Regions from separate parts of the Streptomyces sp. NPDC102270 genome, predicted to be linked through region 2. Evidence: riboswitches for the same ligand, from Rfam matches in the RefSeq annotation. Region 2 holds a riboswitch; each other region holds the start of a gene.
The links. Region 2 has a riboswitch for S-adenosylmethionine ahead of ACIRP7_RS24930 (amino acid ABC transporter permease). Riboswitches for the same ligand answer to the same signal wherever they lie in the genome.
Positions count from the first base shown of each region.

Region 1: it holds a riboswitch for S-adenosylmethionine, as region 2 does, so the genes downstream of both, thrC (threonine synthase) here and ACIRP7_RS24930 (amino acid ABC transporter permease) in region 2, are expected to answer to the same signal.
Region 3: it holds a riboswitch for S-adenosylmethionine, as region 2 does, so the genes downstream of both, ACIRP7_RS21945 (putative leader peptide) here and ACIRP7_RS24930 (amino acid ABC transporter permease) in region 2, are expected to answer to the same signal.
Region 4: it holds a riboswitch for S-adenosylmethionine, as region 2 does, so the genes downstream of both, ACIRP7_RS33030 (aminotransferase class V-fold PLP-dependent enzyme) here and ACIRP7_RS24930 (amino acid ABC transporter permease) in region 2, are expected to answer to the same signal.

Region 1 is NZ_JBIWLX010000002.1:60,968-65,264, reverse strand. Features, by position in the region: gene ACIRP7_RS03190 (cold-shock protein) at 616-822, opposite strand; gene ACIRP7_RS03185 (MoaD/ThiS family protein) at 1,266-1,541, opposite strand; gene thrC (threonine synthase) at 1,538-2,818, opposite strand; SAM riboswitch class I at 2,836-2,994, opposite strand; gene ACIRP7_RS03175 (glucosyl-3-phosphoglycerate synthase) at 3,156-4,127, shown strand; gene ACIRP7_RS03170 (trehalose-6-phosphate synthase) at 4,188-4,297, shown strand, end outside.
Region 2 is NZ_JBIWLX010000011.1:355,462-359,758, forward strand. Features, by position in the region: gene ACIRP7_RS24915 (IlvD/Edd family dehydratase) at 1-119, shown strand, start outside; gene ACIRP7_RS24920 (putative leader peptide) at 232-354, shown strand; gene ACIRP7_RS24925 (glutathione S-transferase C-terminal domain-containing protein) at 460-1,326, shown strand; SAM riboswitch class IV at 1,392-1,501, shown strand; gene ACIRP7_RS24930 (amino acid ABC transporter permease) at 1,840-2,823, shown strand; gene ACIRP7_RS24935 (amino acid ABC transporter ATP-binding protein) at 2,820-3,599, shown strand; gene ACIRP7_RS24940 (transporter substrate-binding domain-containing protein) at 3,654-4,297, shown strand, end outside.
Region 3 is NZ_JBIWLX010000010.1:60,099-64,395, reverse strand. Features, by position in the region: gene ACIRP7_RS21955 (NtaA/DmoA family FMN-dependent monooxygenase) at 1-268, shown strand, start outside; gene ACIRP7_RS21950 (DUF1684 domain-containing protein) at 374-1,198, shown strand; SAM riboswitch class IV at 1,289-1,402, shown strand; gene ACIRP7_RS21945 (putative leader peptide) at 1,422-1,553, shown strand; partial or broken gene ACIRP7_RS21940 (ABC transporter substrate-binding protein) at 1,724-3,342, shown strand; partial or broken gene ACIRP7_RS21935 (ABC transporter permease) at 3,346-3,828, shown strand; partial or broken gene ACIRP7_RS21930 (ATP-binding cassette domain-containing protein) at 3,828-4,297, shown strand, end outside.
Region 4 is NZ_JBIWLX010000017.1:188,948-193,244, reverse strand. Features, by position in the region: gene ACIRP7_RS33035 (PQQ-binding-like beta-propeller repeat protein) at 1-515, opposite strand, end outside; gene ACIRP7_RS33030 (aminotransferase class V-fold PLP-dependent enzyme) at 583-1,944, opposite strand; SAM riboswitch class IV at 2,065-2,181, opposite strand; gene trpD (anthranilate phosphoribosyltransferase) at 2,258-3,322, opposite strand; gene ACIRP7_RS33020 (cytochrome bc complex cytochrome b subunit) at 3,652-4,297, opposite strand, start outside.

The sequences.
Region 1 (4,297 bases), on a different contig from region 2:
GGCCTGCGGGCCTCACCGACCCGGTCCATCTTTGTCACTCTCACCTTCAGAGTGCTAACGCCAATGATTAGCACTCGGCATGGTCGAGTGCAAGCGCCTCTCGCGTATCGGGCCCCCGGGGCGGGGGTGGGTGGGCTGTCCGGGCGGGTCGTCCGGGGGGCGTCAACGGGGCCGGCTTCGGGGTGTCGTGCCTCGTCGCGACTGCGGTCGGGGTGGGACTCGCGGGGTGGGGAGAGGCCGGGCGGGCCGCAAGCCGCGTACGGCGGGCAGGGGACGGGGTGGGGGGGTCCGCCCGCAGCGGCCGGCGTCCGTTACCGGGCATCACTCAAGGGACCGAGCCGCCGGACCGAGGACGGACACCCTCCACCCCGGCACCGACCTGCAACACACCTGCACGCGCTACCCAAGGCCCCACCGGAGCCGCACGGGCCGCCGCAGGCATCCAGGGGCGCGGGGAACTGCGCACCACACTCGCCCCCACCGGACCCGCAGACAAACACTGCTCAACCGCCGGAGGTACACGCATGCCGAAGGGCCCGTACCCATGACTCCCCATGGGGTACGAGCCCTCCGAAGAAGAACGAAGAACGACGCTGTTGTTACCCGGCGCGTGCTTCAGCCAGTCGCGAGACGGACCATGTCCGCCTGCGGCCCCTTCTGACCTTGCGAGATCTCGAACTCGACCCGCTGGCCCTCTTCAAGGGTGCGGTAGCCGTCCATCTGAATCGCGCTGTAGTGGACGAATACATCCGCACCACCGTCGACCGCGATGAAGCCGTACCCCTTCTCCGCGTTGAACCACTTGACGGTGCCCTGAGCCATGCCTAACTCCCCTATTACTGGCCCTTGCACGGATCCACACTTCATGGATCCGGGTCAGACCTCACCCCCCACATGGTTGGGGGCGTGCGCCGGAACGCGTCGACCGCGGCTGAATGTATCTGTCCAACTGCCGTCTGCAACAGGTCAATCGGACGAGAATTCTGGACGGAAGGGGTCCGGAATGTAGTGAGAATTCACCCGAATTCGGGGCAAGTCGGGCCCCATAAAAGGAGCATAAGACGCAAAGAACCCACACATTTTGGCTACTTCTCGTCGCATCCGAAGTCGGAACTCATATGCGTCCGGCATGAAGGAAGTAGCAGGTTCCCCAACTGTACCGTGCTCAACCATAGAGAATTGCCCCCTCCGCTTCTCTCGCGGAGAGGGCAATCGGATGAACACTCGGTAATTTCTGTTACCGAAGGTAATGACCAGTCATACGGTCACCCGCCGGCGACCGCCGGGATGATGGAGACACCGGCCCCGTCGGGCGTCACCGTCTCCAGCCCCTGCTCGAACCGCACATCGTCGTCGTTGACGTACACATTCACGAACCGCCGCAGCTTGCCCTGGTCGTCGAGAACACGCGCCGCGATACCGGTGTGGTTCTTCTCCAGATCGGCGATGACCTCGGCGAGGGTCCCACCCTCGGCCTGCACCTCGGCCTTGCCGCCGGTGTAGGTGCGCAGGATGGTGGGGATGCGGACGTTGACGCTCATGCGAGGCCAGCCTCTCGGAAAGAGTCCAGATTCGGACGGATCGTGGCGGTGAGCCCGGTACCGGCCACCGCGTCCAGGGTCTTGAGACCGTCGCCGGTGTTCAGCACCACCGTGGTCTTCGTCGGGTCGAGGACGCCGTTCGCGATCAGCTTGCGGGTCACACCCACCGTCACGCCACCCGCGGTCTCCGCGAAGATCCCCTCGGTCCGCGCCAGCAGCTTGATCGCGTCGACGATCTGCTCGTCGTTCACGTCCTCCACCGCACCGCCGGTACGACGCGCGATGTCCAGCACGTACGGACCGTCCGCGGGGTTGCCGATGGCCAGCGACTTGGCGATGGTGTCCGGCTTCTGGGGGCGGACCACGTCGTGCCCGGCCTTGTACGCCACCGACACCGGCGAGCACCCCTCGGCCTGCGCGCCGAAGATCTTGTACGGCCTGTCCTCGACGAGCCCCAGCTTGATCAGCTCCTGCAGACCCTTGTCGATCTTCGTGAGCTGCGAGCCGGAGGCGATCGGCACGACCAGCTGGTCGGGGAGCTTCCAGCCCAGCTGCTCGCAGATCTCGTACGCCAGGGTCTTGGAGCCCTCCGCGTAGTACGGCCGCAGGTTGACGTTGACGAAGCCCCAGCCCTCGCCGGCCGGGTCGCCGATCAGCTCGGAGCAGAAGCGGTTCACGTCGTCGTAGTTGCCCTCGATGCCGACGAGCTCGCCGCCGTAGATCGCGGCCATGACGACCTTGCCCTGCTCCAGGTCGTGCGGGATGAACACGCAGGAGCGGAAGCCGGCCCGGGCCGCGGCGGCACCCACGGCGCCGGCCAGGTTACCGGTGGAGGAGCAGGAGAGGGTGGTGAAGCCGAAGGCGCGGGCGGCCTCGATGGCCTGCGCGACGACGCGGTCCTTGAAGGAGTGCGTCGGGTTGCCGGAGTCGTCCTTGATGTACAGGCCGCCGGTCACGCCGAGCTCGCGGGCGAGGTTGTCGGCCTTGACGAGGTGGGTCCAGCCGGGGTTGATGTTGGGCTTGTCGGCCACGTCCGCGGGGACGGGCAGCAGCGGGGCGTAGCGCCAGATGTTCGAAGGTCCCGCCTCGATGCGCTTGCGGAGCTCCTCGGTTTCGTAGGCCGAGAAGTCGTACGCGATCTCGAGCGGGCCGAAACACTCCTCGCAGGCGAAGACCGGGCCGAGCGGGACGCGGTGGCCGCATTCGCGGCAGCTCAGTGCCGCGGCGGGACCCAGATCGACGGAGTTCGTGGTGCTTGCAACAGTCTGCGCAGCCATGGAGGCGAGGCCCTTTCTCCTCATCTTCCTCACGACGCACTTCGCCGTGAGACGGATTTGGCACCTTCCCGAGTCGGGAGCCTCGCGGAGACGATCGTCAGCGATCGCTACGAGAACCGACTGGAGGGTTGCCGGGGCTTCATCGGGCCGTATCCCTCTGCCCCTCTGGATGAGCGGTATGAAGTTGTTAACGGCGGCCACCCAGGACATGCGATGGTCATCCGCGTTGTTCAAGACTGTAACCGAAGACCAGGACAGTTGAGAGAGACGTCCGAACCGCGAGATGACCTACCCAACAGCCGCTTCCAGCGGCGGGCACGCTAAGGAGCCGCGCACTGTGCTGAACGAAGTCGAGCGCTGGCTGGCCACCAGGTCCTGGTCCGCGACTGATCGCCCGCTCCACCGGATCATGGCCGCGAAGCGGAGTTCGGGACAGACCGTCAGTGTCGTCCTGCCCGCGCTCAACGAGGAGGAGACGGTCGGTGACATCGTCGCCGTGATCCGTCATGACCTCATGCAACAGGTCCCGCTAGTCGACGAGATCGTCGTCGTCGACTCGGGATCGACCGACCGCACGTCCGAGGTCGCGGCCGCGGCCGGCGCGCGGGTCGTCCACCGCGACGACATCCTCCCGCGCATGCCCGCCGTGCCCGGCAAGGGCGAGGTCCTGTGGCGCTCCCTGCTGGTCACCAGCGGGGACATCGTCTGCTTCATCGACGCCGACCTGAAGGAGTTCTCCTCGGACTTCGTCTCCGGCATCGTCGGCCCGCTGCTCACCGATCCCGGGGTCGACCTGGTCAAGGGCATGTACGACCGTCCCCTGGGCACTGAGTTGGATTCGCTCGCCTCCGGCAAGACCGCCGGGCAGGGCGGCCGGGTCACCGAGCTCATGGCGCGCCCGCTGCTGAACATGCACTGGCCGCAGCTGGCCGGTTTCGTGCAGCCGCTGGGCGGCGAGTACGCGGCCCGGCGCTCGTTGCTGGAGCAGCTTCCGTTCCCCGTGGGCTACGGCATCGAGCTGGGCATGCTGGTCGACGCCCTGCACCTGGTCGGTCTTGACGCCCTCGCCCAGGTCGACGTCGGGGTGCGCAAGCACCGCCACCAGGACGGCCAGGCCCTGGGCCGGATGTCCGCAGCGATCTACCGCACCGCCCAGCTGAGGCTGGCCCGCGGCCATATGATCCGGCCCGCCCTCACCCAGTTCGAGCGGGGCCGGGACGGCTTCGAGCCGCGGACGTACTCCGTGGACACCGAGGAGCGGCCGCCGATGGTGGAGATCGCGGAGTACGCGGAGCGGAAGGTCGCGTAAGTGCGCGGAAGTGCGCAACCGCACGTTTGAGCGTTTGGGGGCCGGGCTAGGTTGAGGCGTATGGCGTCAACCAACAGTGCTGCTCAGGTGCTGGTCGCGTCCAACCGCGGCCCGGTCTCGTACGAAGTGCGCGAGGACGGCTCGCTGCATGCCAAACGCGGTGGCGGCGG
Region 2 (4,297 bases):
ACCCGAGGCGCGGCTGGGAGCGGCTGTACGTCGACCACGTGCAACAGGCAGACCAGGGCGCCGACCTCGACTTCCTCGTCGGCTCCAGCGGCTCGGAGGTCAGCCGCGAGTCGCATTGACCAGGAGCGCTCCGCCCGCTCCGCGTTCGGCCACCTCGTGGACGCCCCCTTGACGTGCGCCCCGGCCCGATCGACACTCCCCATGGGAATCCTAGTGAACAGGTAGGGAAACATGGGGCGCCTTGAACCGGCCATCGGCCGAGTGAGCCGTACACCTCGGCCTTCGCCTCTCCTGACCTCCCGCCGGCACATCGACCTGCTGCGTGTCTGCAGCGCGATCAGGGCCCTGGGCTGAGCCCGGCCGTAGCCGCCCCGCCCCCTCCCTGTCCCGACCCCCACTTCCGGCCCGACGACGCTTCCGCCGCGCGTACGTCTGCGCACCGACACCCTGGGGAGACCTATGTCCGTCACACCGCTCGCCCATGTCCCTGCCACCCACCCGGCCCCCGCGTTCCGGGGCAGGATCGGACGGGACGCGCGCAGTGGGCACTACGCCGTGCCGCGCCGCTACCGGCTCCACCTGGCCGCCGCCTGTGCCGACGGCCTGCGCATCGCCGTCGTGCACAGCCTGCTCGGCCTCGACGACGTCTGTCCCGTGACCTTCCTGGACCCGGTCCCCGACTGTCCGGACGGGGGGCATTCCGCGCTGCGCCCGTTGTACGAGGCCAGCGCGCACCGGTACACCGGCGCGGCCGTCGCGCCGGTGCTCAGCGACGACTGGTCGGGGCGGATCGTCAGCACCCACGCCGCCGACATCACCCGTGACCTCGCCCGGCACTTCGGCGGCGGCCGTCCGGCGCTGTACCCGTGCGGAGCAGAGTCGGAGACCGACGCCGTCGAGCGGATGGGCAGGGCCATCGAGCAGGCCGCACAGCAGGCCGGGTCGGCGGGCGGCGACGACGCGGACCGCGCCGCCGCGCTGGAGCGACTGCTGGGCACCTTGGGCTCGTTGGAGCGCTGGCTGGAAGGCCGCGCGTATCTGATTCGGGATCACATCACGGCGGCCGACGTCGAGTTGTGGGTCACGCTGGTGCAACTCGACACCGTGCACCGCGACCACCTCGACGCCGCCGCGGTCCAGCGCATCGCCGACCACCCCACCGTGTGGGCCTACGCCCGCCGGCTGACCGCCCACCCGGCCTTCGGCACCCACCTCGACCTCGACGGCATCGCCCGCCGGCACCACGCCCATTGCCGGGGCCTGGAGGCCGCCGGGGCCGCCGTACAGATTCTGGACTGGGCCTCGCACACCGCCCGCACGTCCTGACCGTTCCAATTGCTGGACCAGGATTGACATTCGTTCGGGCATTTGTCTTAACTACGGCCCAGAACGGTCATGAGTGTCAGCGACAAGCCCTGGCTTGCTGACCGGCAACCCTCGCTCGGCGGTGGGGTGCCCCAGGTGACGACCGGACCGGACGACGTTTCGGTAAGCGCGAGGGCCCCAGGGGCCGGAAGAGCACGGTGACGGACATGTACGCAGTCTCCAGGACGGCCACGCGCCGCTCCCCGGGCTGCGTACAGCCGTACACAAACGTGCTCGTGGCCGACCGGAGCGTCGATCTGCTCCGCGTGAGCAGCGCACTGTGTACCGCACCGGGCCGCGCCCGCTGTCGGGGCTGACGTTCCGCCTCCGCAGCCCCCGCGTTCCTGACGAGCACCGCCTTCGCGGTGTGCCGTCGTCCGCCCAACCCCCGGTGCCCGAGCATCCCGTACTGCCGTCGAAGTACGCCGTGTTCGCCGTGCCCCAGGGGGAACCCGACTCCGCCGGAGCCCCCTCATGAGTGAACCCCCAGGCGCCGCAGTGTCCGTCACCGAGGCACCGCCGCAGCCCGACACCCCGTCAAAGCCGCTCGCGGCGCAGCGAGTTCTGCCCCTGCGGCGACCGGGTCGCTGGATCGCCACCGCCGTCGTCCTGGTCCTGACGGCCCAGTTCGTCCACGGCCTGGTGACCAACCCGTTCTACCAGTGGGACCGGTTCGCCTACTGGTTCCTGCGGCCGACCGTCCTCGACGGGCTGGTCATCACCCTGGAAGTCGCCGCCTACAGTGCGGTGCTGGGCCTGCTCGGCGGCATTCTGCTCGCCCTGGCCCGGCTCTCGAAGAGCCCGGTGCTGCGGGCGGTGAGCTGGACCTATGTGTGGGCTCTGCGCTCCATTCCCCTGATCGTCCTCCTGCTGTTCCTCTACAACTTCAGCGCCCTGTACAAGACGCTGAGCGTGGGCGTCCCCTTCGGGCCGGCCTTCTTCTCCTTCGACGAGTCCCGGCTCGCCACCGACATGGTCATCGCGGTGATCGGCCTCAGCCTCAACGAGGCCGCCTACGCCGCGGAAGTGGTCCGTGGCGGCATCCTCTCCGTCGACCAGGGACAGCACGAAGCGGCCTCGGCCCTCGGTCTGCCGAAGGGCTACCAGTTCCGCAGGATCGTCTTCCCGCAGGCGTTGCGCTCGATCACCCCGAACTACGTCAACCAGCTCATCGGCCTCATCAAGAGCACCTCGCTGGTCTTCTACGTCTCCCTGCTCGACCTGTTCGGCACCGTGCAGTCCATGGGCTCCACCTACCCCGGAGACATCGTGCCGCTGCTGCTGGTCGCCACCGTCTGGTACCTGATCCTCACCAGTGCCGTCTCCGTCGTGCAGTTCTATGTCGAGCGGTACTACGCCCGCGGCGCCACCCGCTCCCTGCCGCCGACACCGCTCCAGAAACTGCGCGCCGGTCTCACCGACCTCACGGCGCGTGTCCGCAGGGAGACCGCGATATGACCGTCACCGACATCACCCCCGTCGCGCTCGAAGTGCACGGCGTGCACAAGTGGTACGGCACCCACCGGGTCCTGGACGGGGTCGACCTGACCGTGCGGCCCGGCGAGGTCACCGTGATCCTCGGCCCGTCCGGCTCCGGGAAGTCCACTCTGCTGCGGGTCGTCAACCACCTGGAGAAGCCGGAGATCGGCTATGTCAGCGTCAACGACGAGCTGATCGGCGTCCGCCGGCAGGGCGACCGGCTGAAGGAGCTCAGCGAGCGCGCCATCCTGGCCCAGCGCAGCCGCATCGGGTTCGTCTTCCAGAACTTCAACCTCTTCCCGCACCTGACCGTCCTCGACAACGTGGCCGCCGCGCCGGTGGCGACCGGCAAGCTCGGCAGGGCGCAGGCGCGGGAACTGGCCCGCGAACTCCTCGGCCGGGTCGGGCTCGGCGACCGGACCGGCGCCTACCCCCGGCAGTTGTCGGGAGGCCAGCAACAGCGCGTGGCCATCGCCCGCGCCCTCGCCCTGCGACCGGGAGTGATCCTCTTCGACGAGCCGACCTCCGCCCTCGATCCCGAACTCGTCGGTGAGGTCCTGGCCGTCATCAAGGACCTGGCGACCAGCGGCACCACGCTCGTCATCGTCACCCATGAGATCGGTTTCGCCCGCGAGATCGCCGACCGGGTCGTCTTCATCGACGGTGGACGCATCGTCGAGCAGGGCCCGCCCTCCGAGGTCCTCGACCGGCCGCGCAACGAGCGGACCCGGGACTTCCTGAGCAAGGTCCTCTGAATCCCCTTCCCCACCTCCTGTTTCTCTCGACTCTCTCAACTCCTAAGGACAGCCATGCCCGTTCACCCCTCCCGACGCAGCCTGATACGCGGCATCACCGCGGCGACCACCGTCGCCACCCTTGCGGGCGGGCTCGCCGCCTGCGGCGGTGACAGCGACGCCGCCACCAGGACGACCGACAGCGCGGGCACGGTCACCGTGGGCCGCCTGTCCAACGGCGCCGCCAAGGAGACCACTCTCAAGGTCGCCGAAGTGAAGTCCATCAGCGCCGAACTGCCCGCCGCCGTGAAGAAGAGCGGCAAGCTGGTCATCGGTTCCGGCACCCTGCCCTCCGGTTCCCCGCCGCTGGGCTTCGTGGGCAGCGACCAGAAGACCCTCACCGGCTCCGAGAGCGACCTGGCCCGCCTGGTCGCCGCCGTCCTCGGCCTGAAGCCCGAGGTCAAGCGATTCACCTGGGAGAACCTCTTCGTCGGCATCGACAGCGGCAAGGTGAACGTCGGCTTCTCCAACATCACCGACACCGAGGAGCGCAAGCAGAAGTACGAGTTCGCCTCCTACCGCAAGGACGACCTCGCCTTCGAGACGCTCAAGACCTCGAAGTGGACCTTCGACGGCGACTACGAGGCCCTCGCGAGCAAGACGGTCTCGGTCGGCGCCGGCACCAACCAGGAGCGGATCCTGCTGGAGTGGCAGGCCAA
Region 3 (4,297 bases), on a different contig from region 2:
CGGCCCGCAGCGCGGGCACGTCGGCACCCCGTCCGGCCTGGCCGACAAGTTCGCCCACTTCGTGCGGCACGGCGCGGTCGACGGCTTCAACGTCACGCCGTACCTCATCCCCGACGGCCTCGACGACATCGTCGACCTGCTCGTCCCGGAACTGCAGGAACGCGGGATCTACCGCACCGAGTACACCGGCACCACCCTGCGCGAGAACCTCGGCCTGCGCGCTCCCCTCACGCACCGCTCCGCGCGGGAGCAACGGCAGGCGGGCTGACATGGCTGCGCGAGGAGCGCCCGACGCGTCCGACCGCCGGGGCCGTCGACGACCCCACCGGCACCCTGAACCCCGCACTCACGCACGCGTGACGAAGGAGAACCCATGACCACCGAGGCCACCAAGACCGACTTCCATGCCTTCACCGAGACCTGGCTGGAGTGGTACCGCGCGCAGGAGGCCCGGCTCGCCGACCCGCACGGGTTCCTGTCGATCACCGGCCTGCACTGGCTCGACGACCGGCCGCAGCGCTTCCCGGACGCGCCCGGTGCGTGGCGCACCGGCCCGGACGGGGTGGTCGTGGACCTCGACGACGGCGAGGAACTGCTCGTCGACGGAACGCCGGTGCACGGAGAACACCGCTTCGGCGTGCTTCCCGAACGCACCGGCGTCGACGCCGTATGGGGAGACGCCGTCATCGAGGTCGCCAAGCGCGGCGGGCACGACATCGTCCGCCCCCGGCACCCCGACGCGCCGCTGCGCACGGCCTTCACCGGAACACCCGCCTACGCCCCCGACCCGCGCTGGTCCGTGACGGGCCGCTACATCCCCTTCGACACACCACGACCGACCACCGTGGGCGCCGCGGTCGAGGGCCTTGAGCATGTGTACGACGCTCCGGGCAGGATCGAGTTCGAGCTGGACGGGCGCCCGCTGTCGCTGACCGCGTTCCCCGGCCATGGCGCCGGCCGACTGATGGTGCTGTTCACCGACGCGACCTCCGGGGTCACCACCTACGCCGCCAACCGGTCCCTCGCCCTGGAGCCGCCCACCGCCGACGGTACGGTCGTCCTGGACTTCAACCGCGCCGCGAACCTGCCGTGCGCCTACACGGACCTGGCCACCTGCCCGCTGCCCCCGGCCGAGAACCGGCTGCCGGTGGCGATCGAGGCCGGCCTGAAACTCCCCCGCGAGCGCGGCGGTTCCTGAGCCGGACCCGGTGAGCCGCCCCGACTGCCCCCGCAGCACGCCGATTTGCGGCATTGACGTACGACAAGAGCCCTCCGTACGATCACGAACGGCATTGAGTGTCAGCGTCAAGCCCTGGCTCGCTGACCGGCAACCCTCCCCCGCGGTGGGGTGCTCCAGGTGAAAGCCCGGCGGGATCACCGACGATCTCCGCAAGCGCGTGGCCCCGTGACAGGGGCCGGAAATGTGGAGGCCCGGTATGCGGCACGGTGGTGATCTCAGCGTCCGCTTCCTCGACGCCACCGTGTTCTCCCGGCTCTCTCGCCGGCGTCACATCGACCTCGAGCGCTCGACCAGCTGTCTGTGTCGGGCCTGACGGACCTTCCCCCCGCTGCTCGCCGTTCGGCACCCGCTGCCGCCGCGCCCGCCTGCGCCTGATCTCCGTCTGTCCTTGAGCCCCGTTTCCCGTGATCCCCGCCGCACGCCCACGTACGGCCATGCCGCGTACGGCATCCGTCCGGGTGACACGAGTAGGAGAAGCCCTCCATGACTGCACTTCCCGATGTCGGATCCGCCCGGTGGGCGGCATGGACCGCCCTTGTCACCACCAGTGTTCTGCTGACCGCCTGCGGATCGGGCGGCGGCGATTCCGGCACCGGCACCGGACAGCCCGGGTCCGGCGGCACCCTGACCTTCGCGGTGGGCTCCGACGCCGGCTGCGTGGACCCTCAGCAGGTCGCCAGCAACGAGACCATCTACTCGGTGCGCCAGATCGTGGACTCCCTGACGGACCAGGACCCCGAACCGGCAAGATCGTGCCATGGCTGGCGAAGAGCTGGGACGTCAGCTCCGACGCCACGACGTTCACCTTCCATCTGCGCTCGGGCGTCACCTTCAGCGACGGGTCGAAGCTGACCGCTCAGGTGGTCAAGGACAACTTCGACGCGGTGCCCCGGCTCGGCGCGCTCGGCACCCTTGCCCAGGGCTATCTCAGCGGCGTCGAGAGCACCACGGCAGTCGATCCGCTCACCCTCAAGGTCACGTTCAAACAGCCCAACGCCCAGTTCCTGCAAGCCACTTCGACACACTCGCTGGGCATCGAGTCCTCGGCCAGTGTCAAGAAGGCCCCGCAGCAGAAGTGCAGTGAGGGCGTGACCGGTTCCGGGCCGTTCGTGCTGAAGCAGTACGTGCAGAACCAGTCGCTCACCCTCGCCCAGCGCACCGGATACGCCTGGGGGTCCTCGCTGTGGACCAAGAAGGGCGAGGCCTACCTGGACAAGCTGGTCTTCAAGGTCGTATCGGAGGCCGGTGTACGGGCGGGCAGTCACCAGTCCGGCCAGGTCGACGCGATCAGCAGCGTCGGCAAGGCCAACGAGGCAGCGCTCAAGGGCGGCCAGGTCACCCTCCAGCGACGGGCCAACCCCGGCGTCGTGTTCGGCCTCGGCCTCAACAACTCGCGGCCCATCCTGAAGGACGCGCGCGTGCGCCAGGCCATCCTGCACGCCGTCGACCGCCGGCAGATCGCCGACACCGTGTTCCCGACCGGCACCCAGGCGGCCACCAGCATCCTCGCCCACACCACCCCCGACTACACCAGCCTCGCCCCGGACCTGAAGACCGACGCGGCCAAGGCCAAGTCCCTGCTGGACGCGGCTGGTTGGAAGACCGGCAGCGACGGCATCCGCACCAAGGACGGCAAGAAGCTCAGTCTGACCATCGACTGGATCCCCAACGCCGCGACCAATCAGCCCGCGTTGGAGCTGATCCAGCAGCAGCTCAAGGCCGTCGGCGTCCAGGTGTCCCTCAAGCAGCTCCAGGTAACCCAGCTGGCGCCGACGCTGCAGTCGGGCGACTACGACGCGGCCTGGGGAAACGTCACCCGTGCCGACCCGGACATCCTGCGCAGCTCCTTCTCCACGAAGCTGGCCAACTTCTACCGCGTGCCGACGAGCGGCCTGGACACGGCCCTGGCCGCGCAGGCCGCGACCACGGACACCGCCAAGCGCAAGCAACTGATCGGCCAGTCACAGCAGTTGATCGTGCAGAACGCCTACTACGTGCCGGTCGTGGAGCTCCAGACCCAACTGGGCGTGTCGAAGAAGGTGCACGACCTGAACTTCGACGCCTCCAGCCGGCTCCAGCTGCACGACACCTGGATCGGCTGACGCATGCGCCGCTATGTAATCAAACGGCTCGCGCAGGCGGTCGGCGTGCTGTGGGCGGCGTACACGGTCTCGTTCCTGGTGCTGGACTTTCTGCCGGGCGACCCGGTCACCGCGATGGCCAGTGCCGGGATGGACTCGGGGCAGGTCGACCCGCATCAGATCGCCGCCCTGCGGCACGAGTACGGCTTCGACAAGCCCGTGCTGGTGCAGTACGGCGAGTCCCTGGGGCGGGCCGTGCGCGGGGACTTCGGCGACTCGGTGTCCATCGGGCGCCCGGTCGCCTCGACGCTGACCGACGCGCTGCCGCAGACCCTGCAGTTGACCGGCGCGGCGCTGCTGCTCGCGGTGGACCTCGGCGGTGGTCTGGCGGTGCTGGCCACCTACACAACCCAGCGCTGGCTGCGGCAGCTGCTACTGTCACTGCCTCCGCTCGGGGTGTCCGTCCCGACGTTCTGGGTGGGGCTGCTGCTCGTCGAGACGTTCTCCCGGACCGGGCCGGACTGCCCGACGCGGCCACCCGCGCACGGCAGTACCCGCACGAACTGTCCGGCGGCATGCGACAACGCGCCCTGATCGCCATCGCCATCGCCGCGAAACCCGAGCTGATCATCGCCGACGAGCCCACCAGCGCGCTCGACGTCACCGTGCAACCAGTCATCCTCGACCATCTCCAGCGCCTCACCGAGGAGTCGGGAACCGCGATCCTGCTGGTGACCCACGACCTCGGGGTCGCCGCCGACCGGGCACAGCGACTCGTGGTCATGTCCCGGGGCAGGGTCGTAGAGGCGGGCCGCACCCAGGAGGTCCTGGCCGACCCGCAGGACGAGTACACCCGGCATCTGCTGGCCAGTGCCCCGAGTCTGGCCACCGCCCGCCCCCGCACCCCGGTCTCCGAGCCGAAGGCCGACACGACGGCGCCCCTGGTCGAAGCACGCAACCTGGTCAAGGAGTTCAG
Region 4 (4,297 bases), on a different contig from region 2:
CCGGTGCGGGTCAGGGCCGTGCCTTCCAGGGCCCGGACGATCCCGAAGTCGATGACCCGGGGGCCGTCCGGCGCGAGCAGGATGTTGGAGGGCTTGAGGTCCCGGTGCACCAGCCCCTTGGCGTGGATCGCGGCGAGCGCCTCGGCGAGCGCGGCCGCCAGCAGCCGTACCGCGTCCGCGGGCAGCGGTCCCCGGTCGAGCACGGCGTCCCGCAGGTTGGGTCCCGCCACGAACTCGGTCGCCATCCAGGGACGGGCCGCCTCGGTGTCGGCGTCCACGACCCGCGCGGTGTAGGTGCCCGCCCCGCCGACGGTCTGCGCGGCCCGCACCTCGTGCCGGAACCGGGCACGGAAAGTGCGGTCTTCGGCGTGTTCGGCCCGTACGACCTTCACAGCGAGCCGCAGCCCGCCCCGCGCCTCGGCGAGATACACCTCGCCCATGCCGCCGGACCCGAGTCTGCCCAGGACCGCGTAGGGCCCGATGGCCGGCGGGTCCGTCTCGCGCAGCTCCTGCACCCCGTGCTCCCCCTGCTTTCCGTACGGTTGCTGAGGGGAGCGTATACGCGCGGTGGACTCCGGTCCGTCAGACGGCCGGGACGCAGCGGCCGTCCTCGGTGCGGTACGTCCACTTCGCACCGTCCGCGACCAGTTCCTTCACGGCCTGCACGAACCGCTCCACGTGCTCGTCCGGGGTGCCCGCGCCGAAGCTCACCCGGATCGCGTTGAGGGACTTCTCGCCGGGCGCGGCCTCGGGGGCACCGCACTCGCCCTGGGACTGCGGGTCGCTGCCGAGGAGGGTGCGCACGAGGGGGTGGGCGCAGAAGAGGCCGTCGCGGACGCCGATGCCGTACTCGGCGGAGAGGGCGGCGGCGAAGTGGGAGCTGTTCCAGCCCTCGACGACGAAGGAGATCACGCCGACGCGGGGGGCGTCGTCGCCGAAGAGGGACAGGACGCGGACCTCGGGGACCTCGGCGAGGCCCGCCTTCACCTTCTCGATCAGGTGCTGCTCGCGGGCGACCAGGGTGTCGAAGCCGGCCTCGGTCAGCGCCTTGCAGGCCGACGCGATGGAGTAGGCGCCGATGACGTTCGGGGAGCCGGCCTCGTGGCGGGCGGCGCTGTCGTGCCACTCCACGTCCACTCCGCCGTCCTCGCGCCGGGTGACCTTGCGGCTGGCGCCGCCGCCGACGAGGTAGGGGTCGGCGGCCCGGAGCCAGTCGGCGCGGCCGGCCAGGACGCCGGAGCCGAAGGGGGCGTAGAGCTTGTGGCCGGAGAAGGCGACCCAGTCGACGTCGAGGTCACGCACGCTCACCGGGTGGTGCGGGGCGAGCTGGGCCGCGTCGAGCACGATCCGGGCGCCGTGGGCGTGCGCGGCCGCCGCGAGTTCCCGTACGGGCCACAGCTCACCGGTGACGTTGGAGGCGCCGGTGACGCACACCAGGGCCGGGCCCCGGGGGTCCCGGTCGGCGAGGGCCTTCTCCAGGGTCTGGACGGCCTGGCGCGGGGTGCGCGGGGCGTCGAGGTAGCTGACCCGGGCGTCCTTCCAGGGCAGCAGGCTCGCGTGGTGCTCGGTCTCGAAGACGAAGACCTGACAGTCGGCGGGGAGCGCCGCGGCGAGGAGGTTGAGCGAGTCGGTGGTCGAGCGGGTGAAGATCAGCTGGTCGTCGTCGCGGCAGTCGAGGAACTCGGTGACGGTCCTGCGGGCGTTCTCGAACAGGTCGGTCGACAGCTGGGAGAGGTAGCCGGCCCCGCGGTGCACGCTGCCGTAGTAGGGGGCGTACGCCGCCACGTCGTCCCAGACCCGCTGGAGGGCCGGTGCGCTGGCCGCGTAGTCGAGGGCGGCGTAGGTGACTTCGCCGCCGGTGACCAGCGGTACGGTGACATCTCGTCCCAGAACGGGCAGGGGGGCACAAATGGTCTGGACGGCGGCAGCGGTGGAGACAGACATGGGGGACTCCCGTGAAAAGTGAAAGGTGAGAGGGGTGTGCGGAGGCGGGGCTCTGCGCCCTATCGCATTCGGTTGCTCACGGAAGACTCCTCGAACGACCAGGATCCCTGGCTCGTGAGGGATCCGCGCTTGCCGTAGACCTCGCTGCCTACGGCCTGGTCTTCACCCGGGGCACCCCGCCACGGACGGAGGGTTGCCGGACAGTCGGCCGGGGCCTCATGACTGTCACTCATGACCTGGTCAAAGAACGTACGGGAAATGATCGTCGTCCCGCAACCCGTGTCCGGATCGCGGGACGACACCCGGGTGGCCGCTACGCGTTGCTCGCGGCCACCCAGCGCTCCAGCGTCCGCTTCGCCGACCCCGAGTCGATCGCCTCGGCGGCCTTGTCCATCCCGGCCCTCAACTGCTCGGCCAGCGTCCCCGGACCGGGGTCCAGGGCCACCAGCGCGGCCGCCGAGTTCAGGAGTACGGCGTCCCGGACCGGGCCCTTCTCGCCGTCCAGCAGGCGGCGCGCGACCTCCGCGTTGTACACCGGGTCACCGCCCCGCAGGGCCTCCACCGGCACCAGGTCGAGGCCGGCGTCCCGGGGGTCGAAGCTCTCCTCGGTGACCTTGCCGTCGCGGACGATCCAGACGCGGGAGGTCGACGTGGTCGTCAGCTCGTCGAGGCCGTCGTCACCGCGGAAGACGAGGGAGGAGTGACCGCGCTCCGCGAAGACGCCCGCGACGACCGGCGCCATGCGGGGATCCGCGACCCCGACCGCCTGGGACCGCACGCGGGCGGGGTTGGTCAGCGGGCCGAGGATGTTGAACACCGTGCGGATGCCCAACTGGCCGCGGGCGGCGCCCGCGTGACGCAGCGCGGGGTGGAACTTGATCGCGAAGCAGAACGTGATCCCGGCCTCTCCGGCCACCTCGGCGACCCGCTGCGGGGTCAGCTCCAGGTTGACGCCGAGCTTCTCCAGGACGTCCGAGGCGCCGGACGCGGAGGAGGCGGCCCGGTTGCCGTGCTTGACGACCGTGGCGCCGGTGCCGGCCACGACGATCGCCGACATGGTGGAGATGTTGACGGTCTTGGCGCCGTCGCCGCCGGTGCCGACGATGTCCACCGTCCGCCCGGGGACTTCGATCACGTTGGCGTGCGCGTACATCGTCCGGACGAGTCCGTTGATCTCCTCGACCGTCTCGCCCTTGGCCCTGAGGGCGACCACGAAGCCGGCGATCTGCGCGTCGGTCGCCTCGCCCTGCATGATCCGGTCCATCGCCCACGCCGTCGCGTCGGCGCTCTGGTCACGGCCGTACAGCAGGGCGTTCAGTACCTCGGGCCAGGAACGGCCCGCCGCGGTGTCGCCTCCAGCGGGGGTCACAGCGCTCATGGGGCCGCTCCAGATGTCGTAGAAAAGTGTGCCCACACCCTATCCAGCGCGGAGCAGCGCAAAGGGCCCCGTCCGGCCTTCGGACGAACCCCTTCACCTCGGCCCCGCACGGCACGACCAGGGCCCTGTCCGGTGTGCAGGGCCGCCCTTCCACCACAGGCGGCCTGCTAACGGTTCGTCCTGGCGCGGAGTGACCGCAACCCCCCAGGGGCGCGGGGAACTGCGCGACCAGTCCCCACCGGCCCGCACCCGCCCCTCCTCGTGGCACGGCGAAGGGCCCGTCCGGGGTGTCGGACGGGCCCTACTACCGCGCGTGGCGAGCGCAGCGATCAGTGGTGGCCGTGGCCGCTCGTGATCTCCTTGTACTCCTCGACGGTGGGCTTGGCGATCTGGGACTCCTCGCCGTAGTACGCCTCGCTCAGCTTGGCGCGCAGCTTCTCGGAGCCCTTGACCTTGCGCTCGACGCCGTTGCCGTCGACCGTGGGGCCGATCTCGGCCGGCTTGTACTGCTCGTGCGCCGTGAGCGTGTGCAACTGCTCCTGGCTGAGCGGCTCGTGCACCTCGATGAACTCACCGTGCGGCAGGCGCTTGATGATGCCGGACTCGCGCCCGTGCAGCACCTTGTCCTTGTCCCGGCGCTGCAGGCCGAGGCAGATCCGCTTGGTGATGATGAAAGCCACGACCGGGGCGACGAAGAACGCGACCCGGACGAACCAGGTGATCGAGTTGATCGACAGGTGGAAGTGCGTGGCGATCAGGTCGTTGCCGCCACCGATCAGCAGCACCATGTACCAGGTGATCCAGGCGACACCGAACGCGGTACGCGTCGGAGCGTTGCGCGGCCGGTCCAGGATGTGGTGCTCGCGCTTGTCGCCGGTGACCCAGGACTCGATGAACGGGTAGACCGCGATCGCGACCAGGACCAGCGGGAAGATGACCAGCGGGATGAACACGCCCAGGACGAGCGTGTGACCC